3 regions of the Nocardioides sp. NBC_00163 genome follow, and region 2 is predicted to be linked to each of the others. Evidence: predicted binding sites of a transcription regulator. Region 2 holds the regulator's gene; each other region holds the start of a gene.

Region 1 (7,109 bases), 1.7 Mb from region 2:
GGCGTAGACCCACCCGGCGATCAGCATGAGGACCCCGAGGACGATCGTGGCGATCGGCCAGCCGGGAGCGTCGCGGATCTGGTACTTCGGCGGCTCGATGACCTCGTCGGCGGAGAGCCGGTCGATGCCGGCCAGGATCGACTCGATCGAGCCGTCGTCACCGAGCAGCGAGAAGGTGCCGCCGGTGTCGGTCATCGCCTTGTCGAAGGTGGCGCGCTTGTCCTCCTGGAAACTGAGGTCGGCGGAGCCGATGCCGTAGAGCTGGACATCGCGCTCCTTGGCGAACTCGGTGGCCTCGGGCAGCGTGTAGACCGGAGGCCCGCCCTGCGGGTCGTTGTCGGAGGCGACGATGACCGCCCGGCCGCGCTCGGAGTTGGACAGGTCGAAGCGCTTGACGCAGGAGACGATCCCGTCGCTGATCAGGCTCGCCCGCTCCTTTCCGAGGTAGGTGCCGGCGACGTACTCCTGGTCGCCGAGGGCGAAGGCCCGGCCGGCCCGCGCCAGCTCGTCCTGCACCCAGCCGTAGTCGTCGGTGAGCGGGAAGACGGTGACCGCGGCGTCGCTCCACAGGACGAGGCTGACCCGCTCGCCGTTGAGGCCGGCGACGAGCTGGGAGTAGGCCTGGGTGACCTGGGTGTCCTCGTCGAACATCGAGGTCGAGGCGTCGAGGCAGAGCACGATGTCGCGGGTGGAGTAGCGGTTCTGGGTGATGTCGGTGGCCTGCGGCCGGGCGATCAGCCAGATGCACCCGATCACCGCGAGCGCGATCCCCGCGGTCTGCCACCAGGACAACCACCGCTGCTGGGCCGCGAGCTCACGGAACCGGGGGAGCCGCTTGAGCCGCGCGGTGTGGGCGACGAGCACCGCGTCGGCCGGGCGGCGATGCACCCGGGCGGCGAACACGACGATCGCGGCGATCGCGATGATGGCGAGGACCAGCACGATCGCGCCGAGAACGGGCCATCTCAGGTCCATGTCGTCACCACCTGACGGGCCCGGCTGAGCGCCTCGGGGAAGCGCTCGGAAGCCTTGCCCTCCTCCTCGGAGGCGAAGGCGGGTGGGTACATCACCTCGACGGCCATCGCCAGCGGGCGCGTGCGGGGGTCGCTGCGTACGGTCGCCTTCAGGTCGGCGAGGACCATCTTGTCGGCCGGGATCTGGCTGACCTCGGCGACGTAGTCGCGCACGGTGCGGCTCAGGTGCTGGTGACCGACCCGCGCCGGTACGTCGCCACGGTGCACCGCCCGCTCGATCCGGTCGATCTCGGCCAGGTGCTCGGCACGGAGGTCACGCGGCTCGGGCACCCAGGGCGTCTCGAACTCGACGACCGGCCGGCGCTTGCGGGTCAGCAGGATGACCGCGATGTAGTAGAGCGCCATCGCGGCGAGCAGCGCGAGCGCGAGCACCAGCCACCAGCCCGAGTGGGCCAGTGGCTGCTGGAACTCCTCGGGGACGCTACCGGCGCGCATGGCGGTGCCTCTGCAGGAGATGAAAGACGGCGCCGATGGCGGTGGCGTCGTCCTGGACGCGCTGGTAGGCGATGCCCAGGCGGTCCAGGGTGCCGCGCAGGCCGTGCTCCTCGGCGGCGGCCAGCTCGGCGTACTGAGCCTGGAGGACCGAGTCGCCGGTGAGCCATCCCGGCAGGGCGGAGACGGTGTCGATGTCGACGGTCGGGGCGCCGCCGGGCACGGCGGTGGTGGGGTCGAGGTCGTCGATGCCGGCGACCAGGACCTCGTGCTGGACGGTGAGGCGGCGCAGGACCGCGGCCATCTCGTCGCTGACCGAGTGCTCGTCGGTGACGACGAGCAGGATCGCCCGGCGGCGTACGTTGGTGGCGATGTGGCGCAGGACGGCGACGATGTCGGCCTCGGCGGAGTCGGGGGTGATCGCGTCGTGGGCCTGCCCGAGCGCCCGCTCGAGCGCGACCTCGGTGTCCGCGGACTTGGTGAGCTTCTGGGTCTCCGAGTCGCCGTAGACGACCGCGACCTTGTCGCCGTGGCGTACTCCCAGCCAGCCGACCAGGCCGGCGGTGAAGATCGCCAGCTCGCGCTTGGTCGTGGTGCCGGTCGCCTGGGCCGCCATGCTCCGGCCGGTGGAGATCGCCAGCAGCACCAGATGCTGGCGCTCGGCGGTGAACCGTTTGACCAGCAGGCTCCGGGACCGGGCCGTCGCCTTCCAGTCGATGTCCTTGACGTCGTCGCCGGGGACGTACTCCCTCAGGTCGTGGAAGTCCATGCTGCGCCCGGTCTGGACGCTGGCGTACTCCCCGTCGAGCAGGCCCAGGACCTTGCGGTGGGCATGGATCATCAACCGCGTGCGGATCCGGGGAAGGTACGTCGCCATGTCGGTGCTCGGGTCAGGGGCTCGGGACAGCGCGGACCAGCGCGTCGACCAGCATCTCGGGCTGGACCTTCTCGGCCAGTGCCTCGAAGCTGAGGTGGAGCCGGTGGCGCAGGATGCTGTGGCGCAGCTCGCGAACGTCCTCAGGAGTCACGTAGGAGCGGCCGAGCAGCAGCGCCGCCGCGCGCGAGGCCTGCAGGAACGCGATCGAGGCACGCGGGGACGCGCCGATCTCGACGTAGGAACCCGACTCCGGCCCGAGGAGCTGGCGGGCGTTACGGGTCGCCTGGACGAGGGCGACGATGTAGCGCTTGATCGCCGGGTCGACGTAGACGCGCTTGGTCAGCTCCTGGAGCCAGATCACGTCATCGGGGTCGGCGACCGGGCGGGTCACCTCGTGGTCGGGGCCGAGCGTGCCGGCCTCGATGCGCTCCAGGACGACGAGCTCCTCGGCGTCGCTGGGGTAGTTGACGATCTCCTTGAGCAGGAACCGGTCCATCTGCGCGTGCGGGAGGACGTAGGTGCCCTCCTCCTCGATCGGGTTCTGCGTGGCGAGCACCATGAACGGGCGCGGCAGCGGGTGGATGTGGCCCGCGATGCTCGTCTGGCGCTCCTGCATCGCCTCGAGCATGGCGCTCTGTGTCTTGGCGGAGCTTCTGTTGATCTCGTCGAGCAGCACGAAGTTGGCGTGCACCGGGCCGAGCTGGGTCTCGAACTCGTGGTTGCGCTGGTCGTAGACCTGGGTGCCGATGATGTCGCTCGGCAGCAGGTCGGGGGTGCACTGGATCCTGGAGAACTGCGCCTTGACCGTCTGCGACAGCGTCGAGGCGGCCAGCGTCTTGGCCAGCCCGGGCACGCTCTCGAGCAGCACATGACCCTCGGAGAGGAGCGCGATCAGCAGCGCCGTCCTGAGCCGCTCCTGGCCGACCACACGGCTGCTGAAGGCGGTGCTGACCCGCCCGACGATCTCCTTCGCCCTGGCGATCTCCTCAGCGGACGGCGGGGCGATGGGTGGTGCGGTGGTGGTCAAGGCGGCTCCAGGGGCGTCGGCTGTCGGTCCCATCCTTTCCTACCAGCGTACGGAACGCATCTGGGACCCACCTAAGAGGTCGCGCGGGCAGGGCCGCCTGCTACGCGCCGCGATACGGGCGCGCTGGCTGCGTTGTCGCCTCTCGACGGTGCAACCAGACCGCCTTCGAGGCTTCGCCTTGCCATCGCACCCGTCTCGCGACGCTCGCGACGGCGCCCCTGCCCGCGCGACCTCAGAAGACGTTGCGGGGGCGGAACTGGACCGAGATCCGGGGGCCGGCGGAGGAGACCTTGGGGATGGCGTGCTCCCAGGTGCGCTGGCAGGAGCCGCCCATGACGACGAGGTCGCCGTGGCCCATCTGGATGCTCATCCCCTTGCCGCCTCCGTAGGGACGCAGGGCGAGGCGGCGGGGGTCGCCGACGGAGACGATGGCGACCATCGTGTCGTTGGTGCGGCCCCGGCCGATCTTGTCGCCGTGCCAGGCGACCGAGTCGTGGCCGTCGCGATAGTAGCAGCAGCCCGCGGTGACGAACGGCTCGCCAAGCTCGGGCAGGTAGTGGGCGGTGAGGCGGCCGCGGGCCTCGGCGAGACGGGGGTGGGGGAGCGGGTCGCCCTGCAGATAGGTGTGCAGGAGCCGAGGCACGTCGACGACGCGGTCGTACATCTGCCGGCGCTCCTCGTGCCAGGGGACGTCGCTGACCAGCGCGGCGAAGACGTCGTCGGGATCGGGCAGCCAGCCGCGGGCGATGTCCACCCAGGCTCCGCGGTCCAGATGGATCCGCTCGTAGGTCGTCTCGGTGGTCTCGTCGTCTGTGGGGGCGAAGAGTGTTCCCTGGAAGTCCACCCCGCCACCATACCTCGCGATCGAACACATGTTCTAGTGAAATCGGGATATTGTCGTTTCGTTGCAGTTGATCTGCCTCATCTCGTTGCAATGTCACAACTTGACTAAACTCGGGACGTACGCGAGGTGTACACCTACGCTCTGGTCATGGTCCGGTCGGTCGAGGGAGAGCGGTCGCTCAAGCACGTCCAGATCCGTGAGTACGTCAGGGAGCTGGTCATCGGCGAAAGCCCTGGTGCCTCCGCGCCCTCCGAGCGCGAGCTGGTCCAGAAGTTCAGCGTCGCCCGGGCCACCGTGCGGCAGGCGCTCGACGCTCTCGTCGCCGACGGTCTGCTGGTTCGGATCCCGGGCCGGGGCACCTTCGTGGCGCGCCCGCCGCGGGCGGCGAGCCCGGTGCTCGGGTTCAGCGAGGAGATGGCTCGCCGGGGGATGCAGGCGTCCTCCGAGACCCTGCTGCTCGGCCGGGAGAAGGCCGGCCCCACCATCGCCCGCGCGCTCAGCATCAAGGAAGGTGCGGCCGTCATCCACTGGCGGCGTCTGCGCCGCGGTGACGGGGTGCCGATCTGCATCGAGGACGTCTACCTCGACGAGGCGATCGTGCCCGGGATGCTCGAGCGGACCGCGCCGACCAGTCTCTACGCCGAGCTGGCCAGTCGACAGATGCGGCCGTCGTGGGTCGACGACACCTTCCGTGCCGATGTGGCCAACATCGAGGAGGCCACCCTGCTCGGCCTCTCGGTCGGCGTCCCCGTGCTCCGCAGGCAGCGGAAGTCGGTCGCGGGGGACCGCTACGTCGAGGTGTGCCGCTCGGTCTACCGTGCTGACCGTTATGCGCTGCACCTGCAGCTCGGTCCGTCCTGAGTCAGAGGTCGCCCAACGGAGCGACCACGTCACCGCTCTCCTCACAGACCCAGATCGGATCCGGACCTCCCAGGTCGGGAGTGATGTGGAGCGAGTGCACCGGCGACTCGGGCGGACACGTGGTGCACACCGGCCAGCGCGCCGAGGCCTCGCCGTCGAAGAGGAGGTCCTGGACGTCCTGGGCGACCAGGCCGGCGACGTACGCCTTGCCCTCCGGCCACTGCTCCACCCACCAGCCACGCTCGGTCATCGCGTCCTCGAGAGCGGAGACGGCTGCCGCACCGGCGAGTCCGCGGGCATCGAGGTCATGGAGCACCCTCGCCCGAGCCTCGAACAGCACTGTCGTGTTCATCACGGACCATTCTTGCCGACCGGTCAAGGCTGTGGACGCAGCCTGTGGTCTCAGGGTGAACACGGTAAGAATGGCCCGTGATCCTCATCGACCCGCCGAACGTACCCAGTCGCGGCCGGATGTGGTCCCACCTCGCCAGTGACACCTCCTACGAGGAGCTGCACGCCTTCGCGAGCCGGATGGGCATCCCGGCCCGAGGCTTCGACCGGGACCATTACGACGTACCCGCCGAGGTCTACGACGACATGGTCGCCGCGGGTGCCGTCGAGGTCACCTCTCGGGTTCTGGTCTCCGCTCTCCTCGCCGCCGGCCTACGCCGCCGCAAACCCCGTTAGGCGGGTGACTTCTCGCCCGGCGGGAGCGACGCCTCCGCTGGGGTGGACATCCGTCGCGTGGTGAGCCAGATGGCCGCCGCGATGAGCAGGCCGAGGCCGCCGCCGAGGACGAAGCCGCCCTGCCAGCCGATCAGGTCGATGGCGAACCCGGCGGTGGGGGCGCCGACGGCGCTGCCGAGGGTGATGGCCGAGCCGTGCCAGCCCATCACCTCGCCGCGTACGTTCGAAGGGACGCTGCTGGTGATCGCCTCGAGCGCGGCGGTCAGGGTCGGTGCGCAGAAGAAGCCGCTGAGCAGGAGCAGGACGGTGAAGGAGACCGGGTCCCAGGCGAACGCGGTCAGGACCGTCGTCGCACCCAGCAGGACGAGCATCACCGCGGTGGAGGGGTGGCTGTTGAGGGCGCCGTAGATGAGTGCGCCGAGCAGCGAGCCGAGCGCCCAGATCGCCATGACGAGCCCGAGCAGGGCGGTGCGGTCGAAGTCGCGCATCGCGGCCACGGTGCCGAGGTCCTCGGCGATGAGAATGAGCGAGGCGGTGAAGGTGCCGGCGAGCAGGAGGGTGACCCCCGGGTTCACCCACGAGGGGAGCCCGAAGCGGCGCTTCGGGACAGCGTCGCTCGGGACGGTGTCGCTCGGGACGGCGTCGCTCGGGACGGTCGGCTCGCCGTCGGTGATCATCGGGTTGAACAGCCACAGCACGACTGCCGCGGCGATCCCGAGCCACTGGATCAGCAGCATCGCCCAGGCGGTGCCGAAATAGCTGGCGCCGAGCACGCCGATCACCGGTCCTACCATGAAGCCCAGCTCGGTCATCATCGCGTCGGCGCTCAGCGCCGCGGTGCGCTGCCCGGGACCGACCGAGCGGATCATCACCTGGCGCACGACCGAGAATGACGGGACCGTGAAAAGCCCGGCGACGGCGACCAGCGCGAGCAGCGGGAGGTAGCCGACCCAGGGCGCGATCGACCAGGCGATCGGGAGGATTGCCAGCGGCAGCAGGAGCGTACGCCGCAGCCCGAGGCGGTCGAGGAGCCGACCGAGCCAGGGCGCGGAGATCGCCATCGCGATCGCGAGCATCGTCGAGACCAGGCCGGCCTCGGCGTAGGAGCGGTCCAGCGGGCCGACCACGTGAAGGGTCACGATGACAGAGGACGCCGGCATCGGGATCCGCAGGAACAGACCCAGCACCAGGATGCGGCGAACGTCGGGGATCCGCCACAGGTCGGCGTACGTCTGGAAACTCACCGACGAATTCTGTCACCGGTGAGCGGTTCCATACGAATCGTTATCGGTCAGGCGACAGGTATGTGTTCAGGGTCTCCATCTCGGCCGAGATGTTGGCCCGCGC
Region 2 (7,109 bases):
CGTTGTCCAGGACGCAGTAGGCCGTCGCGGCGGTCTTGGAGACCTTAGTCTCGGGCGCGCAGTAGCCGTAGTAGCCCTCGTCGTAGAGGTTCTCCAGGTAGATGTCGACCTTGCCCGGAGTGACCGCCTTGTCGGCGGCGGGCTTGCGGTAGCCCGCCTGCACGTAGAGGTTGTGGACCTTCGTGACCACGTCACGGACCTGGGTCGCGTACGTCGTCGAGGCGCGGTCGCCGCCCTTGCCTGGCGTGTAGTGGACGCAGACCGCGTCGCTGCAGGTCTGGGCCGCGGTGCGCGGGCGGGCGAGCAATTCCCGCGCGGCGGCCTTGTTGGAGCCGTCCAGGGCATCCTTGGCGTTCCACAGGTCGGTCAGCGCGATGGTCGCGTCGGGCCGGCCGGCGACGTGCCGCCCGGGCACGACCTGCCGGGTGCCGCGCACCGACTGGTTCCGCTTGACCTTCTTGGCCGCGGCGAGCGCCTCCCGGGCCGCCTTCTCCGTCACCGGCTGCTCGGCGCTGGTGTCACCGCCGGTCCTCACCGAGGTCGCCGGCGTCGAACCGGTTGCGGGCATGGTGGCGACGAACGTCGCGACGACCATGCCTGCGATCAAGACGAGGGATCGTTGTTTACGGTTGATCCGGCGGGCAATGTTTCGCATGAGATACCAGACGTTCGGGAAGACAGACCTGGGCAGTCTAAGCGCAGAGTGCCGCTGTGTCCGGCGGACACGGCCTAGGACATGGCCTAGACGGGCTGCGTGACGTGATGGAGCCTGTTGCTTCCGGTTGCGGTGGCGTACGACCTGGTCCAGGTGGCGGCAGTATTGGAGTCCTTGCGTTCGCCGATGACGTACCAGTCCATCTGGGCGCGGTTGCGGGTCACGTCGAGGACGGAGAAGCCGTGGTCGTCGAAGTTGAGGTAGCGGACGTGGCGGTTGGCGGTCCTGATGATGCTCTCGACCGTCAGGCTGACCGAACGGCGCGGCGCACCGAGGATGTCCTTGAGGTTGTTCGAGGTCACCGAGGTGGCGACGAACTCCACTCCGGCGGTCTTGCCGAGCGGGTAGACGGCGGAGTCGTACGGCAGGTCGCAGGCCCAACCTGAGTGGATGTCGCCGGTGACGAAGACGGTGTCGGTGATCGCGTTGTTGCGGATGTGCTCGAAGAGCTCGGTGCGGTCGGCGGTGTAGCCGTCCCACTGGTCCACGTTGTAGGCGATGCCGTTGTCGGGCAGCAGGCCGGTGACGTCGTTGACCGGGGTGATCAGGCTCTTCGGAAGCGCACCGAAGGTGACCGGCGCGATCATCACCGGGTTGCCGACGATCTTCCACTGAGCGTCGGTGAGCAGGCCGTCCTTGAGCCACTCCAGCTGCTCGTCGCCGGTGATCGTGCGGTCGGGGTCGTCGACGCCGGCGAGGTCGGTGCGGGCGACCTGCTGGGAGCGGTAGGAGCGCAGGTCGAGCATGCTCAGCTCGAGCAGGTTGCCGAAACGCAGCCGCCGGTAGATGCGGTCGTGGAGATGGCCGTCGGTCTCCACCGTCGCTGTGCCATCGACGCGCAGCGGCATCCACTCGTCGTAGGCCTGGTTGGCGTTGGTCTTGCGGTCGATCCAGTCGTACTCGCCGGGCTCGTTGTTCTCGGCGCCGAGCAGCCAGGCGTCGTTGGCCGACTCGTGGTCGTCCCAGGTGACGATCCAGGGCAGCCGGGCGTGGGCGGCGGAGAGGTCGACGTCGCGCTTGTACTGCGCGTGCCGGATCCGGTAGTCGGCCAGCGTGTGCATCTCGTGGGCCGGCTCGTGCGGCCGGACGTCCTCGTTGGCCATGCCGTAGCCGTACTCGCCGGGGCCGTACTCGTAGAGGTAGTCGCCCAGGTGGAGGATCGCGTGCAGGTCGTCGCGGGCGGCCAGGTGGCGGTAGGACGCGAACCAGCCGGCCTGCAGGTTGGAGCAGGAGACCACCCCGAAACGTACGTTCTCCGGGACCGCGTCCGCGGCCGGAGCGGTGCGGGTGCGGCCGACGCGGCTGGTCTGGCCGTTGTAGGTGAAGCGGTAGAAGTACCAGCTCTCCGGCGCCAGGCGGGTGACGTCGAGCTTCACGGTGTGGTCGCGGTCGGGACCCGTCTGCTGGGATCCCTTCGCGGTGACGCGGCCGAAGTCCGCGGTGGGCGAGACCTCCCAGCGGACCAGGACCTCCTCGCCCTGCCCGGACCCGGGAGTCGCGTCCGTCGTTGGCGTGACCCGGGTCCAGATGACCACGCGGTCCGGGAGCGGGTCGCCGGAGGCGACGCCGTGCTGGAAGTGGTTGAGCGAGCCGCTGGCGGCCTCGCCGGGCTCAGGGAGCGCGATGGCTCCCGCTCCCGCGGCGGTCGCCAGCCCGGCGGCGATGAGGGTGCGGCGGTCGATCTGCGTCTGGGTCACGCTGTAGGGAACGACGCAGCCGCCGGCCCTGTCATGGGCCGGCGGCTGGATTTCACGCAGTGTTCCCGGACTCGTTCCGGGAGGTGGCGCAGGACTCAGAGGCTGCGCAGGACCGCCGTCACCTTGCCGAGGATCGTCGCGTGGGTGCCGTCGATCGGCTCGTACGCAGCGTTGTGCGGCAGCAGCCAGACCTTGCCGTCCTTGCGGGAGAGCGTCTTGACGGTGGCCTCGCCGTCGATCAGCGCGGCCACGATCTCGCCGTTCTCGGCGGTCGGCTGCTGGCGCACGACCACGAAGTCGCCGTCGCAGATCGCCGCGTCGACCATCGAGTCACCGGAGACCGAGAGCAGGAAGAGATCGCCGTTGCCGACCAGCTGCTTGGGCAGCGGGAAGACGTCCTCGATGCTCTGCTGGCTCGAGGTCTCTTCGGCCAGGATCGGGCCACCGGCCGCGATCCGCCCGACCAGGGGGACCATGGCGGCGTCGGGGTTGGGGTTGATGTCGGCCTCGGCGGTGATCGTCGACTCGGGCTCCTCGCCGGACATGGCCTTGCGGTGGGCCATCACCTCCGGGAGGAAGACCTCGAGGGCGCGCGGTCGCTTCGGGTCCTTGCGGATCAGACCACGCTGCTCCAGCGCGCGGAGCTGGTGGGCGACGCTGCTGGTGCTGGTCAGCCCGACCGCGGCGCCGATCTCGCGCATGCTGGGCGGGTAGCCGCGCTGCTCGATGCTGTCGCGCAGGTGAGCGAGGATGCGCTGCTGACGCGGCGTGAGCCCGGTCGCGTCCGGCGGCCCGTCGGGCAGCTCGCGGACGCGGCTCTTCTTCGAACCGCCTGATCCGGTGCCTGTCTTCTGCGTGGTCATGTCACCACATTAGTCCCTCTGGCACCACGACATCAAACATTTGTTCGACCTCGTGGTCGGCGCGTGTCGGCGTTCGAAAATTCTTGGGGTCGCTACTTGCGTTGTTCGAACACGTGATCTACCTTCGAACATGTGCTCGATCGAACACGTGATCGAGAGACTGGTGATCAGGAGGCCGTGAGATGAGTGCAACAGTCTATGTGCTGCCCGTAGCCGAGCCACCGCGTCCGGCGCCGGAGGTGCGTCGCTCGACCGTGCGACTCACTCGTCGCGGACGAGTCGTCGTGTTCGCATTCGCGCTCGTCGTGCTCTTCGGGATCGCGCTGATCGGGGCGAAGGTGGCGTTCGCCGTGGAGAACGGTGCCGACAAAAGTCCCTCCTCCACCGCCCACGCGATGGTCGTCGGCGATGGCGACACGCTCTGGGACATCTCCTCGAAGGCCGTCGCCGGCACCGACTCCTCGATTCGGGAGATGGAGCAGAGGATCAAGGAGCTCAACAGTCTCGAGTCCTCGATGCTCGTGTCCGGACAGACGCTGATCGTTCCGACCGCGCCCTAGGCGCCGCACAGATGTCCGGCTGCTCCTTCGACCCTGGCGGCCGGCTACCGGGAAAAAGAGTGAGAGTGCTGCAGACGATGGGAAGCGTCTGCAGCACTCTCGCTGCGTCGGGTCAGTGGCGCCCGCGGTAGGGGCTGTCCGGCTCGGCCGGCGGCCACTGCTTGTTGCGAGTGCCGTGCCGCGGCGGCCACTCGTCGTCCGGTTCGACCGGCGGGTCCTGGGGCTGACGCTGGGAGGGCATCGCCTGGGTTGCGGCGGGGTCCTGGGTCAGTCGAGCCCGCGAGCCGGTCTGGCCGTAGCCGGTCGGGGTCTGGTAGGCGCCGGACTGATACTGCGGGGAGCCCGCCTGCTGAGTGGGGTAGCTGTCCGTGCCGTATCCCTGCGAGCCGTACCCCGGAGTGCTCTGCGGCGTCGACGTCGGTGTCGGCGGGCTCGAGTAGTAGGGCTGTGGGGTGGGCGGCGGGCTGGTCGGCGGCTGGTAGGACGATGCGCCGTAGGCGGCCCGGCTGCCGGTGTTGCCGTAGCCCTGATCGCTGCTGGGGTAGCCGTACGGCGACTGGGAGCCGGTGTCGGTGTAGGCCGAGCGGTTCGAGGTGTCGCCGTAGGGCGGCTGGCTCCCGGTGTCGGAGCTGTGCCGGCCGTAGCCGGTGTCGTCGTAGCCGTAGGAGCCGGTGCCGTAGTAGTCCTGCTCCGGGTAAGCCTGCTCAGGGTAGGCCTGGTCGGCGTAGGCCGGGGCCGAGTAGTCCTGCTCCTCGACGTAGGCGTTGGAGTGGCTTCCGGCGTAGTCGTCGGTGGGTGGCGTGGTGGGGGAGCCGGAGAAGGCCCGCCAGGCCTTCCCGGCGAAGGTGAAGGTCAGGAAGAGGCAGGCGACTGCAACGACCGCCGCGATGGCGAGCTTCGCCCAGGCGCCGGAATCGCCTCCCCGTGCGTCGGCCCCGAAACCGACGGCGACCCACACGAGCACTCCCCAGATGACGAGGAAGGCCAGTGTCGCGATCGCAGGCAAGATGAAAGGTGGCCGGGGACCGCTTCTGGGGCGCGTGCCTCTCCGCGACCCGACGCGATTTCCTCCGGAGATGTTTGTCACGGGGGTCATTCTTACTCATCCAGGCCAGTCCGTCGCCGCTGAACCGGAATCTTTCGGTGTTTGACCGGCGACACGCCGGGCACGCGGGTAAACCCGACGCTCGCTTGCATCGTCGTGGGGGCGGGCGTACGGTTACCACTACATCTAGTAGTTACACCGCTGTAGTTATCCACATCTAGTTCACATGAACGGGCGGATGGCCCACAGCGATGGGGGTGTTGTTCCACAGGGACTCACGCTCATATCCACAGGTTCCACAGGCTCGGGCCGCCAATGAGACGGCCTGGATCCACAGGTCTCACGAGAGGGGCTCTACCGTGCACTGTCCGTTCTGCCGACACAGCGACACCAAGGTGCTCGACTCCCGCGTGGCCGAGGACGGTGGCCAGATCCGGCGCCGCCGGGTCTGCCAGGAATGTGGGAAGCGGTTCACGACCGTCGAGCAGATGCAGCTGATGGTGGCCAAGCGCTCCGGCGCAGCGGAGCCGTTCAGCCGCGACAAGGCGGTGCACGGCGTACGCAAGGCATGCAAGGGCCGGCCGGTCACCGAGGACCAGCTCGCCTGCCTCGGCCAGGAGGTCGAGCAGGCGCTGCGCAGCCAGGGGCTGGCCGAGGTTCCCAGCAACGAGGTGGGGCTGGCGATCCTCGCGCCGCTGCGCGAGCTCGACGAGGTGGCGTACCTGCGCTTCGCGAGCGTCTACCGGGCCTTCGGGTCGGTGGAGGACTTCGAGCGTGAGATCCAGATGCTGCGTACGGAACGGGAAGTCCAGGACTTCGAGGCAGAACATCCGGTCGAGGCCCCAGTGGGCTCCGACTAGGTCCCACGGGACACATAGACCGGCCCGGGCAGGCCGTGGGGAAGCGACCTGCTCGGGCCAATCAACGGCACAGCCAGCGGAAACAGATAGAACAGAGCAAGGACTCCACCATCAGCACCGACCAGCAGTACGGCACAGCGATCGATGACAACAGGGGGAACGAAATGACAGACACGGCAGCAGAGGCACAGGCATCGGCGAAGGCAGGCGCTGGGCTGAAGATCGAGCGGATCTTCAGCACCGAGGGCGTCCACCCCTACGACGAGATCACCTGGGAGCGGCGCGACGTCGTCCAGAAGAACTGGAAGACCGGCGCGACCGTCTTCGAGCAGACCGGCGTGGAGTTCCCCGACTTCTGGTCGATCAACGCCTCGACGATCGTGACGACCAAGTACTTCCGCGGCGCGCTCGGCACCGAGAAGCGTGAGCAGAGCCTGAAGCAGCTGATCGACCGGGTCGTGAACACCTACGTCGCCTCCGGCAAGGAGAACGACTACTTCGCCTCCGACGCCGACGCCGACCTCTTCGGCCGTGAGCTCACCTGGCTGCTGGTCAACCAGCACTTCGCCTTCAACTCGCCGGTCTGGTTCAACGTCGGCACCGAGTCCCCCCAGCAGGTCTCGGCCTGCTTCATCCTCTCGGTCGACGACTCCATGGACTCGATCCTGAACTGGTACAAGGAGGAGGGCCTGATCTTCAAGGGCGGCTCCGGTGCCGGTCTCAACCTCTCCCGCATCCGCTCCTCCAAGGAGCTGCTGAAGTCCTCCGGCGGCACCGCCTCCGGCCCGGTCTCCTTCATGCGCGGCGCCGACGCGTCCGCGGGCACCATCAAGTCCGGTGGCGCCACCCGCCGCGCGGCGAAGATGGTCGTGCTCGACGTCGACCACCCCGACATCGAGGAGTTCGTCGAGACCAAGGCGCGCGAGGAGGACAAGATCCGCGCACTGCGCGACGCCGGCTTCGACATGGACCTGGGCGGCAAGGACATCTCGTCCGTGCAGTACCAGAACGCCAACAACTCCGTGCGCGTCTCCGACGAGTTCATGCGCGCCGTCGAGGAGGGCAAGAAGTTCGGCCTCCGGGCGCGTACGACCGGTGAGGTCATCGAGGAGATCGACGCCCGCGAGCTGTTCCGCAAGATCTCGATCGCCGCGTGGGAGTGTGCCGACCCGGGTCTGCAGTACGACGACACGATCAACGACTGGCACACCAACCCGGAGACGGGCCGGATCACCGGCTCCAACCCGTGCTCGGAGTACATGTCGCTGGACAACTCCTCCTGCAACCTGGCGTCGCTGAACCTGCTGAAGTTCCTCAAGGACGACGACACCTTCGACGCCGTGCGCTTCCAGCAGGCCTGCGAGGTCGT
Region 3 (7,109 bases), 2.9 Mb from region 2:
CGCCGAGACGGTGTGTCCCGGTGTGGACCGCAACCGGCGTGAACATGCACCCAGGTTAACCGCGTGGGGTCAGTGGGCCTGGCCACCGCGGCGGTCGACGAGCGGCGGCTGGGAGGACCACGGGAAGTCGATCCAGCGGTCGGTCTTCTTGTAGACGTAGTCGGCGTTGATCACCGTCCACGGCTTCTCGAAGATCACCGCCGTGCGGGCCTCGGCCACGTGGCCCTCGCAGAAGTCGTGGACGATCTCCAGGGTCTTGCCGGTGTCGGCGACGTCGTCGGCGATGAGCACCTTCATCCCGGTCAGGTCGACGGCCGCGGGGGTCGGCGGGAGCATGATCGGGACGTCGAGACGCTCGTTGACGCCGGTGTAGAACTCCACGTTGATCGCGGACAGGTTCTTCACGTCGAGGGCGTAGCCCAGACCCATCCCGAGGGCGAGGCCGCCGCGGGCGATGGAGAGCACGATGTCGGGTTCGTAGCCGCTGTCGACGACCTTCTGGGCGATGTCGCGCACCGCGGTGCCGAAGAGGTCGTAGGTCAGGATCTCGCGCTCTTGCTGCTCACTCACAGATCGGATTCTGACACGAGACCGCCGGCGCCATCGTCATCGGCCAGAGCGAGCTCCTCGCGAACGATGCCGTAGGCCACACCGGCGCCGTATCCCTTGCGGGCGAGCATCCCCACCAGACGCCGGGTCTTGGTCTGGTCGTCGAAGCGCTCCAGGGAGCGCAACTTGCGCCGGACCATCCGCCGGCCGGCCTCACGCTCGTCGTCGGGGTCGATCTCGTCGAGCGCATCGCGGGCCACGTCGTCGTCGATGCCCTTGCGGCGCAGCTCTTGGGCCAGGGCTCGTCGGGCCAGGCCCTTTCCGGGCTGCCGGCTGGCGATCCAGGCCCTGGCGAAGGCCTCGTCGTCGATCAGGCCGACCTCTTCGAAGCGGTCCAGCAGCCGCGTCGCCAGGGCTGCGGGGACCTCCTTCTTCTCCAGCTTGTCGGCGAGCTCCTTGCGGCTGCGCGCCTGGCCGGTCAGGGCGTCGAGGAGGATCTTGCGGGCGATCGCCTCGTGGTCGGGCTCGGGGTCGTTCTTGGGGTCGGCAGGGTCTGCGGGGCGAGGCTGCTTTCGGCGGGAACGTGTTGGTTTCGACACGTCGTCGCTCCTTCGTCGCGACGACGGCTCAACCGACGGGACGGACGGCTCAACCAACGGGGTCTTGCCGGCCCAGGCTTCGACGCCGAGCGAGACGTCGCCCAGCCAGTCGGGCGCGGGCCGTTCGTCCACCCAGGGATCCTGGGTGGACGAACGGTCAGGCCTTGACGAAGCCACGAGTCAGCCGGTGCCTATGGACCTAGAAGTCCTCGACGCCGGCGGGCTCGGCCACGGGCGCCTCGCCGTCGGCCGGGGCGTCGACCGTCGGCACGACCCCGAGCTTCTCCAGGATCCGCTTCTCCAGCTCGTTGGCCAGGTCGGGGTTGTCCTTGAGGAAGTTGCGGGAGTTCTCCTTGCCCTGGCCGAGCTGGTCGCCCTCGTAGGTGTACCAAGCGCCGGCCTTGCGCACCAGGCCCGCCTCGACACCGACGTCGATCAGGCCGCCCTCGCGGGAGATGCCCTTCCCGTACATGATGTCGAACTCCGCCTGCTTGAACGGCGGGGCCACCTTGTTCTTCACGACCTTGACGCGGGTGCGGTTGCCGACCATGTCGGTGCCGTCCTTTAGCGTCTCGATCCGGCGCACGTCGAGTCGCACCGAGGAGTAGAACTTCAGTGCGCGACCACCGGTCGTGGTCTCGGGCGAGCCGAACATCACGCCGATCTTCTCGCGCAGCTGGTTGATGAAGATCGCGGTCGTGCCGGAGTTGTTGAGCGCACCGGTCATCTTTCGCAGCGCCTGGCTCATCAGTCGAGCCTGCAGACCGACGTGGCTGTCGCCCATCTCGCCCTCGATCTCGGCCCGCGGCACCAGCGCCGCGACGGAGTCGATGACGATCAGGTCGAGCGCGCCCGAGCGGATCAGCATGTCGGCGATCTCCAGGGCCTGCTCACCCGAGTCGGGCTGGGAGACCAGCAGGGCGTCGGTGTCGACGCCGAGGTTCTTCGCGTATTCCGGGTCGAGCGCGTGCTCGGCGTCGATGAAGGCCACGATGCCGCCGGCGCGCTGCGCGCTGGCGACCGCGTGGAGGGCCACCGTCGTCTTACCCGAGGACTCCGGACCGTAGATCTCCACGACCCGCCCGCGGGGCAGACCGCCCAGACCCAGCGCCACGTCGAGCGCGATCGAGCCGGTCGGGATCACTTCCAGCGGAGCCCGGGTCTCATCGCCCAGCCGCATGACCGAGCCCTTGCCGAACTGCCTCTCGATGTTGGCGAGAGCGGCGTCCAATGCCTTCTCGCGATCACCTGCCGCCATGTTCTTTCCTTCCTGAGGGGCAGACTTCTTCCCCTTGCCTGCCGCTTGTCCACGTGTCTTCGTCGTCATCAAGGCAGACGCTAGACGGGACCACCGACAGTTTTGAACGGGACCCTCTGGCACGGTGTTTCACGACCCTGTTTTTGCCTGGCCGATAGCACGAACCACGCTCCACCTACTACCACACACTAGCCCGAACAAGCGTTCGATGTGAACACCTGTTCGGGCGTGTCGGAAGCGGCGGCCTCAGCGGATCGTCATGCCGAGAAGCGTTCCTCGGCCCGGCGAGCCACCTCTTCCAACGTGAGATCCTCCAGGTGGGTGAGGAAGACCCAGACATGGCCGTACGGGTCCCTGAGAATGGCCGTGCGATCACCGTGGAACTGGTCGGCCGGCGCCTGCAGCAACTCCGCGCCTGCCACCGTGGCACGTTCCGCCAGCGCGTCGACGTCGTCCACGAAGACATGCAGCCCCACCGTGGTGCTGCCGACAGTGGTCGGCGCGCCGAAGAGCGGACCCTCGGCATCGCCGAGCATGATCGCGGACCCGTGGATCTTGACCTCGGCGTGAACGATCCGCCCACCCGGGCCTTCGATACGGAACAGTTCCTCGGCGCCGAACGCGCGGGCGTAGAAGTCGATCGCTCCGGCGGCGCCGTCGATCATGATGTGGGCGACGACGGCATTGCGGTACGTCTCCGGGATGGCGGTGGCAGTCATACGGGCATGTCTCCTCAGGCGGTTGCTCGGATGTTCACGAACCTAGGAGCTCAACTGAACTTGAGGTCAAGGGTGAACCGAGGCCCGCCTCAGTGGCCCTGCATCTCGACCTGTTCGGCGGGGGCCGAGCCGCCACCCATCTCGTCGGCGACGGCAACCGACAGGCCACCGAGCATGAAGGCGATGATCACTGCGGCCAGGGCACCGCTGGAGAAGGACGGGATGAAGCGGCGTACGCCCTCCTGGACCGGCTCCGCTCCGTGGTACTGGTGGGTGAGCGCATGCCCCTTGCCCCGCTGGAGCAGGTATCGGTTGACCGGGAAGGCCGCCACGAAGGCCACCGAGAGGGCGATCATCATCCCGATCCAGAACACGACGTTGACCAGCCCGGCCTCCATGGCCCCGGGGATGAGCGCCATGACCAGGTTGTCGACCAGCTCCATCGTCGCGATCGAGAGGGTGTCGGCGGCGAGCACGACGCTGAACGCCGCACCGACGGCCAGGCCCGACTTGAGCAGCGGCAGGGTCGAGAGGGCGTAGCCGAAGGCGAACGCGAGCGTGACGGCCAGGGCGATCGTCCACCCCGTGCTGAGGCCGATCGCGGTGCCGATCATCAGTCCGGCGATCTCACCGATCGCACAGCCGGTGAGGCAGTGCAGCGTGGCGCTGGCCGCCATCGCGTTCACCCCGCCCCCGTGCGCACCATGCGCGTCATGAGCCGAGTGGTCGCCATGGCCCTCGTGACCCTCGTGACCCTCGTGCATCGCGTGCTGATGTCCGGCGTGGTCGTGTTCGGCGTGCACGTGCTCGTCATGCGACGTCATGTCGCTCCCCTTGATCGATCGTTCGGTGTACCTACCCCTCATTCATACCCCATGGGGGTATGTGATCGCAAGCGAAGTCCGGCCAGATAGCCCACTTTGTCCAACCGCGAAGGACTCCTTAGGGTGTGCGGTGTGTGGACGGCAGCGCGACGACGACAGCGGACGACCCGTGCGGTCGCGCGCGCCGGTCTGCTGGCAGCGGTCGTGGTCACGGTCGCCGGTCTGCTGGCCATGCATGGGCTTAGCCTCCACGGCACCGACTCCGATGGTGAGCACGGCGCGCTGAGCCTGCCCGCCGCCCACGTCGAGCACACGCACGCTCTCGAACACTTCGGCCATGGCGCGGCCGAGGACGCCGGACACCCGGGCGACGCCGGGCACACGGCGATGATGCTGTGCGCGGCGTTCCTGCTCGCCGCCGGCGCGCTGCTCCTGAGCGGGCTGTGGCGGCGTACTCCTGCCTGGTGGCTCTCGCGGGCCCGCGGCTGGTCCCGGACCAGCGGATTCGCGCCCTTGCTCACCTGTCCCGCGACCGGCCCGCCCTCCGTATGGGCCTACTCCGTCATCAGGTGCTGAGCGGCCCGACCCCACCCGCGACCCGGGCCACGCCCGCGGTCCGCAGGTGGGTCAGCGATGCCCGTAATCAGCACTTGACAAGGAGAAACAACAGATGCGTACGCAACGTCCCCTCTTCCGCGCGACCTGGGCGGCAGCCGGCCTAGCCGTGCTGCTCACCCTGTCCGCCTGTGGCGGCAGCGAGGAGGCCGAGGCTCCTCAGAAGCTCTCGGAGACCGAGAACAACAAGGCCGATGTCGCCTTCGCGACCGACATGATCCAGCACCACGCCCAGGCTCTGTCGATGGTCGACCTGACCATGGACCGCGACCTCGAGCCCGAGGTCCAGGAGCTGGCGGATTCGATCCGGGCGGCCCAGAGCCCCGAGATCGAGACCATGTCCGGCTGGCTCCAGCAGTGGGGCGAGGAGGTGCCCTCCACGATGCGTGACCACGTCAACGGCGGCCACGAGGGCCACGGCGACGAGGACAGCAGCATGTCCGACTCGATGGAGGGCATGGAGGACGACATGCCGGGGATGATGTCGGGCGAGGACATGGACGCCCTCGAGAACGCCTCCGACGCCGAGTTCAGCGACATGTGGCTGAAGATGATGATCGAGCACCACGAGGGCGCGATCGAGATGGCCGAGACCGAGCAGGACGAGGGCGAGTTCAAGCCCGCCGTCGACCTGGCCGGGACGATCATCGAGTCGCAGTCGACCGAGATCGACACCATGGAGAAGCTCCTCGGCTGAGGATGCCTCACGGGCAGGGCCGCCCAGCGGCCCTGCCCCCTTCAGGCCGACCGACGGGCCACGTACGCAGCCCCGAACAGCACCGTGACCAGCAGGATCGTGCCGAGCGCGAGCGCCGGATATCCGGCCAGGTCGACGACGACGCCCGACACCGCGCCGGCGGCGGCAGCGGCGACGCCCATGATCAGGTCGGCGGTGCCCTGCACGTCGGCACGCACCTCGAGCGGAGTGTGGTCCGCGACCGACGTGGCCGCGGCGATCGTGGCCAGCGACCAGCCGAGGCCGAGCAGGAAGAGCCCGACGAAGATCCGCCCCGAGCTGCCCTCCGGCGCCGCGGCGCACAGGACCAGGGACACCAGGAGCACCCCGCCGCCGAGCGCCATCACGTCGGCCCGGCCGACGCGGTCGGCGAGCCAGCCGGCGACCGGCGCGAAGGCGAACATGCCCAGGACGTGCCCGCTGATCACCAGCCCGATGACCTCCAGGCCGGCGCCGCCGTGCTCCATGTGGAGCGGCGTCATCACCATCACCGCCACCATCGTGGCGTGGGCCGCGGCCTGCCCGACGACCGCCGCCGCCAGCGCGGGGCGCTCTCGGATCACCGCGATCGCCCGACGCCAGCTCGTTCCCTTGGCCTTCTCCGTGACCGGAGCACTCTCCCGGGCGACCAGCAGCGGGTCAGGTCGCAGGAAGACCCCGACCACCAGCGCGGCGGCCAGCATCGCCATCGACCCGATCGCGAACGGCCCGGTGAGCACGGGGATCCCGACGGAGTCGGAGAAGATCTCGGCGACGCCGGTCAGGTTGGGGCCGATCACCGCACCGAACGTCGTGGCCCACACGACGACCGACAGCGCCCGCGCACGGCTCCTGGCAGGTGCCAGGTCGGTCGCCGCGTACCGCGCTCCGTTGTTGGCCGCCGTGGTCGCACCCAGCAGCACCGCACCGACCAGCAGCAGCGTCATCGACCCGACCACGCCGGCCAGCACCGCCAGCAGCCCACCGGCCGCCCCGAGCAGGTAGCCCGCCACCAGCCCGAACCGGCGCCCGCGCGCGTCCATGACCCGCCCCAGGACGTACGCAGCCACGGCGGCGCCGAGCACCTGGGTCGTCTGCGAGAGACCTGCCATCGACTCCGAGCCGGACAGGTCGCGCGCCAGCAGGGAGGCGGTCGCGATGCCGATCGTGATGCCCATCGCCCCGACCGCCTGGGTGGCGACCAGGGTGAGGATGGTGCGCTTCTGGACCGTGGCCACCGAGGCCGGTGCGACCAGCGTCACCGCTCACGCGCCGGCAGCTCCAGGGCCGTCCAGACCGCGGCCCAGACCTCCTTGGGCGGGACGCCGTCGTCGAGGGCCTCCTGGGCGGTGCGCCCGCCCAGGTCGCCCATGACGAACTGGCGGGCCCACGCTCGCGCGTAACCCGCGCCCAGCGCCTCGTCCATCCGGGACCAGAACTCCGTGTGTCTCATCGCCCCGAATGCTACTCAGGCGCGCCGACGGGCGAGGACGTCCAGCCAGACCTCGCCGAGGCGTCCGTCGGCGTGCCCGACCTCGAGCACCTCCCAGCCAGCCTCGTCCAGCGCCGCCCGGAGCGCGGGCTCGCGCCAGTAGACGAAGAGGCGGGGAGCCTCGACGCGACCGCGGTTGGTCCACTCCTCGCCGTCACCCTCCTTCAACGACACGTGCAGCGCACCGCCGGGACGGGTCACCTCGGCGAGCCGGGCGAGCACCGACCCGAAGTCGTCGCGAGCCACGTGCAGCAGCGTCGCCGAGGCCCAGACCGCGGCATAGGGGACATCGGGGTGGACCGGGTCGCGCAGATCGTCGGTCAGCGGGTCCAGGCAGG

The links. Region 2 encodes LexA, which represses DNA repair genes until DNA is damaged. Its sites were predicted from a motif close to TCGAACANNTGTTCGA; they were not measured.
Region 1: the regulator LexA is predicted to act here: its motif matches at 4,235-4,250, upstream of OG801_RS10740 (alpha-ketoglutarate-dependent dioxygenase AlkB).
Region 3: the regulator LexA is predicted to act here: its motif matches at 2,600-2,615, upstream of recA (recombinase RecA).

What each region holds. Positions count from the first base shown of each region.
Region 1 covers NZ_CP108155.1:2,228,583-2,235,691, reverse strand. The annotation lists gene OG801_RS10760 (VWA domain-containing protein) at 1-975, opposite strand, end outside; gene OG801_RS10755 (hypothetical protein) at 966-1,469, opposite strand; gene OG801_RS10750 (DUF58 domain-containing protein) at 1,456-2,343, opposite strand; gene OG801_RS10745 (AAA family ATPase) at 2,357-3,370, opposite strand; gene OG801_RS10740 (alpha-ketoglutarate-dependent dioxygenase AlkB) at 3,603-4,214, opposite strand; gene OG801_RS10735 (GntR family transcriptional regulator) at 4,362-5,075, shown strand; gene OG801_RS10730 (hypothetical protein) at 5,077-5,427, opposite strand; gene OG801_RS10725 (DUF4031 domain-containing protein) at 5,505-5,762, shown strand; gene OG801_RS10720 (MFS transporter) at 5,759-7,006, opposite strand; gene OG801_RS10715 (hypothetical protein) at 7,047-7,109, opposite strand, start outside.
Region 2 covers NZ_CP108155.1:3,881,767-3,888,875, forward strand. The annotation lists gene OG801_RS18655 (MXAN_6640 family putative metalloprotease) at 1-607, opposite strand, end outside; gene OG801_RS18660 (alkaline phosphatase D family protein) at 742-2,412, opposite strand; gene lexA (transcriptional repressor LexA) at 2,508-3,275, opposite strand; gene OG801_RS18670 (LysM peptidoglycan-binding domain-containing protein) at 3,458-3,835, shown strand; gene OG801_RS18675 (hypothetical protein) at 3,948-4,841, opposite strand; gene nrdR (transcriptional regulator NrdR) at 5,240-5,740, shown strand; gene OG801_RS18685 (vitamin B12-dependent ribonucleotide reductase) at 5,905-7,109, shown strand, end outside.
Region 3 covers NZ_CP108155.1:673,325-680,433, forward strand. The annotation lists gene OG801_RS03310 (GNAT family N-acetyltransferase) at 1-46, opposite strand, end outside; gene OG801_RS03315 (phosphoribosyltransferase) at 70-570, opposite strand; gene OG801_RS03320 (regulatory protein RecX) at 567-1,280, opposite strand; gene recA (recombinase RecA) at 1,348-2,406, opposite strand; gene OG801_RS03330 (VOC family protein) at 2,664-3,125, opposite strand; gene OG801_RS03335 (DUF4396 domain-containing protein) at 3,215-3,949, opposite strand; gene OG801_RS03340 (hypothetical protein) at 4,082-4,525, shown strand; gene OG801_RS03345 (DUF305 domain-containing protein) at 4,620-5,261, shown strand; gene OG801_RS03350 (MFS transporter) at 5,303-6,541, opposite strand; gene OG801_RS03355 (DUF3046 domain-containing protein) at 6,538-6,732, opposite strand; gene OG801_RS03360 (methyltransferase domain-containing protein) at 6,748-7,109, opposite strand, start outside.